Victivallis sp. Marseille-Q1083: one gene and its partner. The protein of the gene in region 2 interacts with the protein of the main gene of each other region in a pairwise test. Links are inferred from orthologs where the notes say so. Each region holds a gene or a part of one and is shown on either strand. Other genes may lie near its edges.

What was found. Proteins that work in one complex are often made in the same cells at the same time.
Region 1: the proteins of def (region 2) and HWX74_RS00240 interact in binary tests that used the Escherichia coli proteins (3 or more experiments, as listed by UniProt). The link is inferred for Victivallis sp. Marseille-Q1083 from one-to-one orthologs.

What each region holds. Positions count from the first base shown.
Region 1 is NZ_CAHJXL010000001.1:69,426-72,615, reverse strand. The notes cover bases 1-2,818. They hold HWX74_RS00240 (aspartate-semialdehyde dehydrogenase), read left to right. Parts: upstream 1-816; coding sequence 817-1,821; downstream 1,822-2,818. Other genes in these bases: HWX74_RS00230 (sialate O-acetylesterase), read left to right, coding at 2,817-2,818; HWX74_RS00235 (hypothetical protein), read left to right, coding at 1,955-2,803; HWX74_RS00245 (SMI1/KNR4 family protein), read left to right, coding at 1-618. In the rest of the region: more of HWX74_RS00230, read left to right, coding at 2,819-3,190.
Region 2 is NZ_CAHJXL010000001.1:2,704,015-2,708,276, reverse strand. Bases 1-2,705 are described here. They hold def (peptide deformylase), read left to right. Parts: upstream 1-908; coding sequence 909-1,502; downstream 1,503-2,705. Other genes in these bases: HWX74_RS11130 (hypothetical protein), read left to right, coding at 2,423-2,705; HWX74_RS11135 (hypothetical protein), read left to right, coding at 1,506-2,408; HWX74_RS11145 (TolC family protein), read left to right, coding at 1-711. Also shown: more of HWX74_RS11130, read left to right, coding at 2,706-3,154; dxs (1-deoxy-D-xylulose-5-phosphate synthase), read right to left, coding at 3,182-4,262. UniProt on the Escherichia coli protein: Removes the formyl group from the N-terminal Met of newly synthesized proteins. Requires at least a dipeptide for an efficient rate of reaction. N-terminal L-methionine is a prerequisite for activity but the enzyme has broad specificity at other positions.

The DNA of each region.
Region 1 (3,190 bases), 2.6 Mb from region 2 along the record:
GTCGGATGGGTGGTCGGTGGAATTGCAATCATTGCCGCGATGGCGGCGGCGGTCGCCGGTTGGTATCTTCTGTTTCGGCGCCGCAGGGGCCGGTTGGTGCCGTTGACCGAATTGCCGGCCTGGGCGAGGGAGAAATATTATCGGCCCGACCGCCTGGACGATGAGTGCGGCTGGCGGCAGTTCCGGCAGCAGTTCGGCTGTGAAGCTCCGGAACCGTTGAAGGCCTTCTACCATTCCGGCGCCCGGGCGCAGCGGAAAGTTTTCCTGTCGGTAACGGCGCCGGACCAGAAGACGGTCCAGTGGTATGTGAAAGATTTCATCGCCGTTTCGGAAGGCATCCGGGAGGATCATTTTGTGTTGGCGACCGACGGACAGGGCAACTCTTATTTCTTCTGTCCGGGGCGGGAACGGGCCGGACAGTTGCCGGTTTATTTCTACAACTGCCAGACCGGTCACTCCGTATTGATTGCCGAATCGCTGGCCGGCTTTCTGGAGGCCGGGCGCTACGTTCTGATCCGGTGCGGCGATGAGAAAAAATACCGCCGGCGGTTACGGCCGGCGCCGCGCGACACTGTGCTTGAAGGGCTGGAAGCGGAAGCGCTGCAAAGCAGGGGATGAAAAAGACCTTCGGTCCGCCGCCCGGACTGCTTTGCGGTTTTTCAATCGTCCGGGTTGATTGCGACGGTTATTTTCAGCGGAGAATCCAGGCGGTTCGGAGCGTTTCTGGTTTGCAAATGCGCAATTCGCTTCTATAGTATTGTTTTTGTCATGAATCGAGAATGAGAGTATCGGAATCAGTTTTCGGAGTATAACGGAATGGTAAAAGAGTACAATGTTGCCGTGGCCGGGGCGACCGGCGCGGTAGGCGTCGAGATGATCAAGACGCTGGAAAAACGGAATTTTCCGGTCAGGAATCTGCGTTTGCTGGCTTCCAGCCGTTCGGTCGGCAAGGAGATGAAGTTCAAGGATACGGCCGTGAAGGTCGAAGAGCTGACGAAGGATTCTTTCCGCGGCGTCGACATCGCGCTGTTCAGCGCCGGCGGCGACATTTCGAAGGAATTCGCCCAGTCGGTCGTCGATTCCGGCGCGGTGATGATCGACAATTCCAGCGCGTTCCGGATGCGGGAGGATGTGCCGCTGGTGGTGCCGGAAGTCAATCCGGAAGACATCGCCGGCCATCACGGCATCATCGCCAACCCGAACTGCACGACGATCATCATGCTGGTGGCGGTCGCGCCGCTGCATCGGGCCAGAGGCTTGAAGCGGCTGGTGGCGGCGACCTATCAGGCGACCAGCGGCGCCGGCGCCAAGGGGATGGCCGAGCTGGAGCTGCAGACCCGGCAGTTGTTGAACGGCGAACCGATCGCGCCGAAAGCGTTTGCACATCGCATCGGCTTCAACCTGATCCCGCATATCGACGTTTTCAATGAGAACGGTTATACCAAGGAAGAGCTTAAAATGCTCAATGAAAGCCGGAAAATGCTTCATCTGCCGACGCTGAAAGTCTCCTGCACCTGCGTGCGGGTGCCGATTTTCCGGGCTCATTCCGAAGCGTTGAATCTGGAATTCGAGCGTGAAATTACCCCGGAAGAGGCGCGGGAAATTCTGCGCGGCGCGCCGGGGGTCAAGCTGGTCGACGATCCGGCCAACCGGTGCTATCCGATGCCGGTCGACGCCAGTGAGCAGTACGACGTGCTGGTCGGACGGATTCGCCAGGATATTTCGCGGGACGACAAGCGCGGGCTGGATATTTTCGTCAGTGGCGACCAGGTGCTGAAGGGTGCTGCGCTGAACGCGGTTCAGATTGCGGAATTGTTGTAAGAAGCGTTGAAGTTTGCAGAGATTCGGCGTCCGGTTGCCCGGTGGGCGGCTTGGCGCCGTTTTTGCTTTTCCGGATATTTCAGAAGGGCCGAGAGGGCCCGCGCCATCCCAAAAATAGAGGAGGAAAGTGGCTATGAGCAGTGAAAAGAAAACGAAAAAACGTTGGTTGTGGAAGATCGTCGGCGGGGTGGTCGTGCTGTTGGTGGTCCTCATTGTCGTCGTTCTTATTTTTCTGAATTCGATCATCGCCGGCGCGGTTCGTACCGTCGGCGGCAAAGCGACCGGCACCCGGGTGGGGGTTGACAGCATTCAGCTGTCGGTATTCGGCGGCAGCCTGGCCATCAAAGAGTTGCAGGTCGCCAATCCGGATGGATTCCAGATGCCGGATGCGTTGGGATTTACTGCGCTCAATGTGAAGCTGCAGATCGGTTCGGTGATGTCCGATAAGATCATCGTCGATCTGGTGGAAATTTCCGGGTTGAATATCGACTATGAATTGACGGTCAACGGCAGCAATCTGGGCATGATCCAGAAAAACATCGAGAAATTCGTCGCGGAAGTCGCCCCGCCGAAAGATCAGCCGGCGGCGCCGGAACCGGAAGGGAAGACGAAACAGGTGGTCATCCGGAAACTGATCGTCCAGGATGGCTCTCTGACCCTGGCGAATAAAATGCTGGGGCAGAATATCAAGATCGCCCTGCCGAAAATCGAAATGGACAATCTGGGCGAAGGGCGCAATTATCCGGAGATGATTGCCCAGTTCTTCAATGAATTGCTGCTCAACATCAGCCGGATCATCACCAATGCGAAATTGCCGGATTTCGATGTCGAAGCCTTTCAGAACAATTTGACCGCCAATTTGAACGAAGCGTTTCAAGGCGTGGGCAAATCGCTGAATGATGTCCGAGAATCGGTGGAAGGCGTCGGTGATTCGGTTCGCGAGGGATTGGATAAATTGTTCAGTAAGCCGAAAAATCAGTAAGGAGGGAAGAGAAATGAACTGGAAGTGTTGGTTGGCGGCAGGAATTGCTTTGACGGCGCCGCTGGCGCCGGCGGAAGTAAGATTGCCGGCATTGTTCTCCGATCACATGGTGCTGCAGCGGGAACGGCCCTGTCCGGTCTGGGGCTGGGCCGATCCGGGCGAAACGGTGACGGTGACGGTGAAAATGTCGAAGCCGGACCAGGCGGACGCAACCGTTTCGACTGTCGCCGATGAAGCGGGCCAATGGCGCGTGACGCTGCCGGCGATGGCGGCCGGTGGTCCGCTGACTCTGACGGTGGAGGGCGGGAACCGTCTCGAATTGTCGGATGTCCTGGTCGGCGAAGTATGGCTCTGCTCCGGGCAGTCCAATATGGAGTGGCGCACGGT
Region 2 (4,262 bases):
GCCTACCGGGAACAGCTGGAAATCGCCAAGTACAATATGTACCGCAGCTACAGTTCGTTCTCGCCGGTCGCTTCGGTCCATGCGAGTTTCGGATACGATACCGCGCTGACCAAATACCCCGGCCCGCAGAGCGCCGGCACCTTCAGTTCGGAAAGTTATAACCACACCTACGGGGAAACCGGCAGGTTCGATTACGGCGGTTCGGTCGAATGGACCGTATTCAACGGCCTGCAGCGCTACAATACGATGCGCGAAGCGCAGGCCCAGGTGGCGGCGGCCGAATTCACCGTCACCGAGAACTGGTTGAACGTCGTCAATGAAGTTCGCGGCGCCTATGCCAACTATGTCCAGAACGTCAAACAGGCGAAACTGTATGAAATGACCCTCGGGCTGGTCGTCAAGCAGCGGGACCTGGTCGAAGAGGAATACCGGGCCGGCAACACCGAGCTGACCCGTCTGAATGAGGCCCAGCTCAATCTGGTGGAAGCCGAAACCCAGCTGGTCAGCGCGCTGGTCAATGTGCTGAAAGCGCAAGCCAACCTCGATTCTGTTACCAACACCAATTTCGTCGGCGTCGATGACCAGAGCAAGTTCATGACGCTGGCGGCGGCCAAGGAAGAGGCCAACGCCGGAGAATCGCAGATCCTGGCGCCGAACACCGCGGTTTCTCAGCCGGCGGCGGCGCCGGGCAAAACGGATGCGACCAAATAAATCGATATCCGGTTTTTGCTTTTCAAGTTCAATACGGTACGGTTGATTTGCAATTTCAACCGTACCGTATTACTATATAGGATAAGAACAGAATGACCGTCGGCCCGCGGCAGGAACCTTTTGAAACGCGCACGGTCGACACTCCGGCTCTCCGGAACAATCCGGCCGGAGTCAGGTCTGAACAATAGAGGAACGGCATGTTTTTTAAAACCAAAAAAGTTTATACCGTGGAAACGCTGGGCGCCGAAGTGCTGCGCCGGAAATCGGAGCCGATCGCCAAAGTCGACGACGAAATCCGCGCGCTGGCCGCCTGGATGATCGAAGTATTGGATAAATTCGAAGGCATCGGCCTGGCGGCGCCGCAGATCGGCGTCAACAAGCGGCTGGTCGTTTTCCATCTGAGCATGGAATCGATGGACGAAGCGCCATCGCCCGGGGAACTGCTGCTGCTGCCGCGCATGCCGCTGGCGGTCGTCAACCCGGAAATCGTCTCCTGCGGCAAAGCGACCGGCGTCTGCGATGAAGGCTGTCTGTCGATTCCGGATATTTTCGCCCCGGTGGAACGGCCGCTGAATTGCCGGTTCAAAGCACAAACGCTGGACGGCGACACCATCGACGTCGAATGCGGCGGCATGCTGGCGCGCTGCATCCAGCACGAACTGGATCATCTGGACGGCGTTCTTTACATCGACCATTTGAAGCCGGCAGACCGCGCCGAAATCGAAAAATCACTGGCCCGGTTGGAAAAATTCGGACAAAAACATGATTTTATCCGCAAAATCAGGGCATAACCGATGAAGGGATTTTTTGCGACGGTTCTGGCAGTCTGTCAAGGGACGGCCATCTTTCCGGAATTGATTCAGCGGCCGTTGCGGCGTGCCCTCGGGCATCTGCTGCTGCTGGCCTTTCTGGCCGCCATCGTGATCGTCGGCTGCCACTACCGGACGATCAGTGACGACCTGGCAGTCAGCGCGCCGATCCTGGAAAAGACTTTCGGCGCGGTCCAGAGCCGCGGCCTGTTCAATTTCACGCCGACGCTGGCCCCTGACCAGGGGCGCGGCGTCTCGCTGCCAACCTCCCTGCCGCTGGCAGTGTACTACCTGCCGGATGTCGAAACGCTAAAAGAGATGCCGCAATTCAATCCGGACAACCTGGCCAACGGCATCCTCTGGCTGCCGCAATTCATTCTGTTCTGGCATCATCCGCCCGATAGCGACAGCTATAATTTCTGGACAGTCTCGCTGACTCCGGCGGAGCTGTTGAACCTGTTGCAGTCGATGGTGCGGCAGGCCGATTTCCAAAGTTCCGGCGCTCCCCTGCAGCGTACCTGGCCGGAATTGGCCGCCAGTTTGAAAGCCGGGCTGCTGCTGCTCTATTTCGCCGTCCAGTTTCTCAGCATCGTCCTGCTGGCCTTGCTCTCCATCGGGCTGTTCGCGCTGGTTTTTGTCCTGACCGGCGGCCGGCGGACGCGTTCCATTCAAACCAAGGAACTGATCATTCTCGGTATTTACGCCGGCTTCCCGGCCATTCTGGTCGGGACGGTTTTCCTGGCGCTGGATCTCTGGCTGCTGGACTATACGACCATCTACATGTTCGGAATGGCGATCTATCTGTTGTTTGCGATGACCTGCATCGAACGTTCCCGGTTGCCGCGCCAGCCGCAATTGCCGGACCACAATGACGACTTTGATTTTTAAACAAGCGGAAGACGATGACGGAAAAAACAAAAATCGATCCGGATGATTTCCTGCGGATACCGGTCTGGTATCCCTCGCTGGCCAGCCATACGTTTCTGACCTCCTTTGTCAAATTGTCGCCGGAAGCGATCCAGGCGCTGCAAAAGGGCCTGCTCAAGGGCCCGGTGGTGCAGGATGTCATCGAACAACTCAGGCCGGTGATGGCCGCCATCCCCGGCAATGCGTTCGTCGGCGTCGACGTCTGCGCGCCGACCGATACCGAACGTTTCTACGGCAAGCGCGGCGCGGTTTTCTCCCCGGAGAGCGCCTGGAAATATCTGGCGCTCAGCCGCAAGGTGCAACTGGCCGCCGCAATGGGCAGGGTGGAATATATTTTCGCCAGGCCGTTCCGGCGCATGTCCAAACCGCGTGAATTCCGGCTGTTTCTCATCGACGGCAAACTCAACTCGATGAGCCAGTACCATCTGATCCGGCACTTCAAGCGGCTGGAAGGGGTCAAGCAGCAGTACTGGAAGGCGGCCAAAAAATTCATCAAAAAAATCGCCTGGCTGCTGCCGCCGGGGCGGCTGGTCATGGATATCTATTTCACCTCGGACGGCCAGATTCTGATCATCGACCTCAATAAATGGGGAGAATGCGATCCGTTGATGCTGCGCCGCTGGGACCGCGATTGGAATACCGAAACGGGCATCGTGCTGATGCCGCCGCCGACCCGCATCTCCGGGGACGTCAACGTCTCGTTTTAACCGGACAATCGGGCCGCCGCTGCGGCTTTACCGCTTCTGCCGCAGCAAAGCCGCCATTCGTTCCGCCAGTTGCTCCGGTATCAAGCCAGCCTCGCGGCGCAAGGCGGCAGCGGCGCCGTAGCCGACGGCTGGTGCCGCCCAGCCGAAGTGTTCGACCATGCCGTGCGGTTCGTTCAACAGCGTCTCCGCCACCGCCGAAGCCAGCCCGCCAACCAGCCGATGATCTTCCAGCGTGAAAACCGCCTGCCGGGCCGCCTGCTCTTTCAACCGCGCGGCATCGAACGGCAGCAGGAAACGGACGTTGACCACGCCGCAATCCAGTTGATACTTTTCCGCCAGAATTTCGGCGCAGCGCAGCGCCCGGTCCACTTCCGCGCCCAACGCCCAGATGACGCCGTCTTCCCCGGCGCGCACCACTTCCGCCCGGCCGTTCTCCAACGGCGTCGGCAAGGGTTCCAACGGCCGGAAATCCCGGCCGCTGCCGCCGCGCGGGTAGCGGATCAACACCGGCGCCTTCCAGTCATACGCCCAGAACAACATCGCGTACAACTCATTTTCATCCCGCGGCGCCAGAATGGTCAAGTTCGGCAGCGTTCGGAAAAAGGACAGGTCGTAAATCCCATGATGCGTCGGCCCGTCCTCGACGATTCCGGCCCGGTCCAACGCGAAAATCACCGGCAGATTCTGCAAACAGACGTCATGGTAAACGCAATCCAGCGCCCGCTGCATGAAGGTCGCATAAATCGCCACCACCGGCCGCAGGCCGCTGCAGGCCTGGCCGGCGGCAAACACCACGGCATGTTCTTCGGCGATGCCGACGTCGAAGAAGCGTTTCGGGAAACGTTCGGCAAAGCCGCCCATCCCGGTGCCGCCCGCCATCGCCGCGGTAATGCCGACGACATCGTCATGCCGCGCCGCCAGCGCTTCCAGAGCGGCGCCGAACGCTTTGGAAAAAGTCAGCTTGCCGTTGGACCGCAGCCGCCCGGTCGCCAGATCGAACGGACCGACGCCATGGAATTTGTCCGGCGCCTGTTCCGCCGGGATATAGCCGTGCCCTTTGCGGGTGATCACATGAATCAGCAGCGGCTGATTGTACTCCTTGATTCCG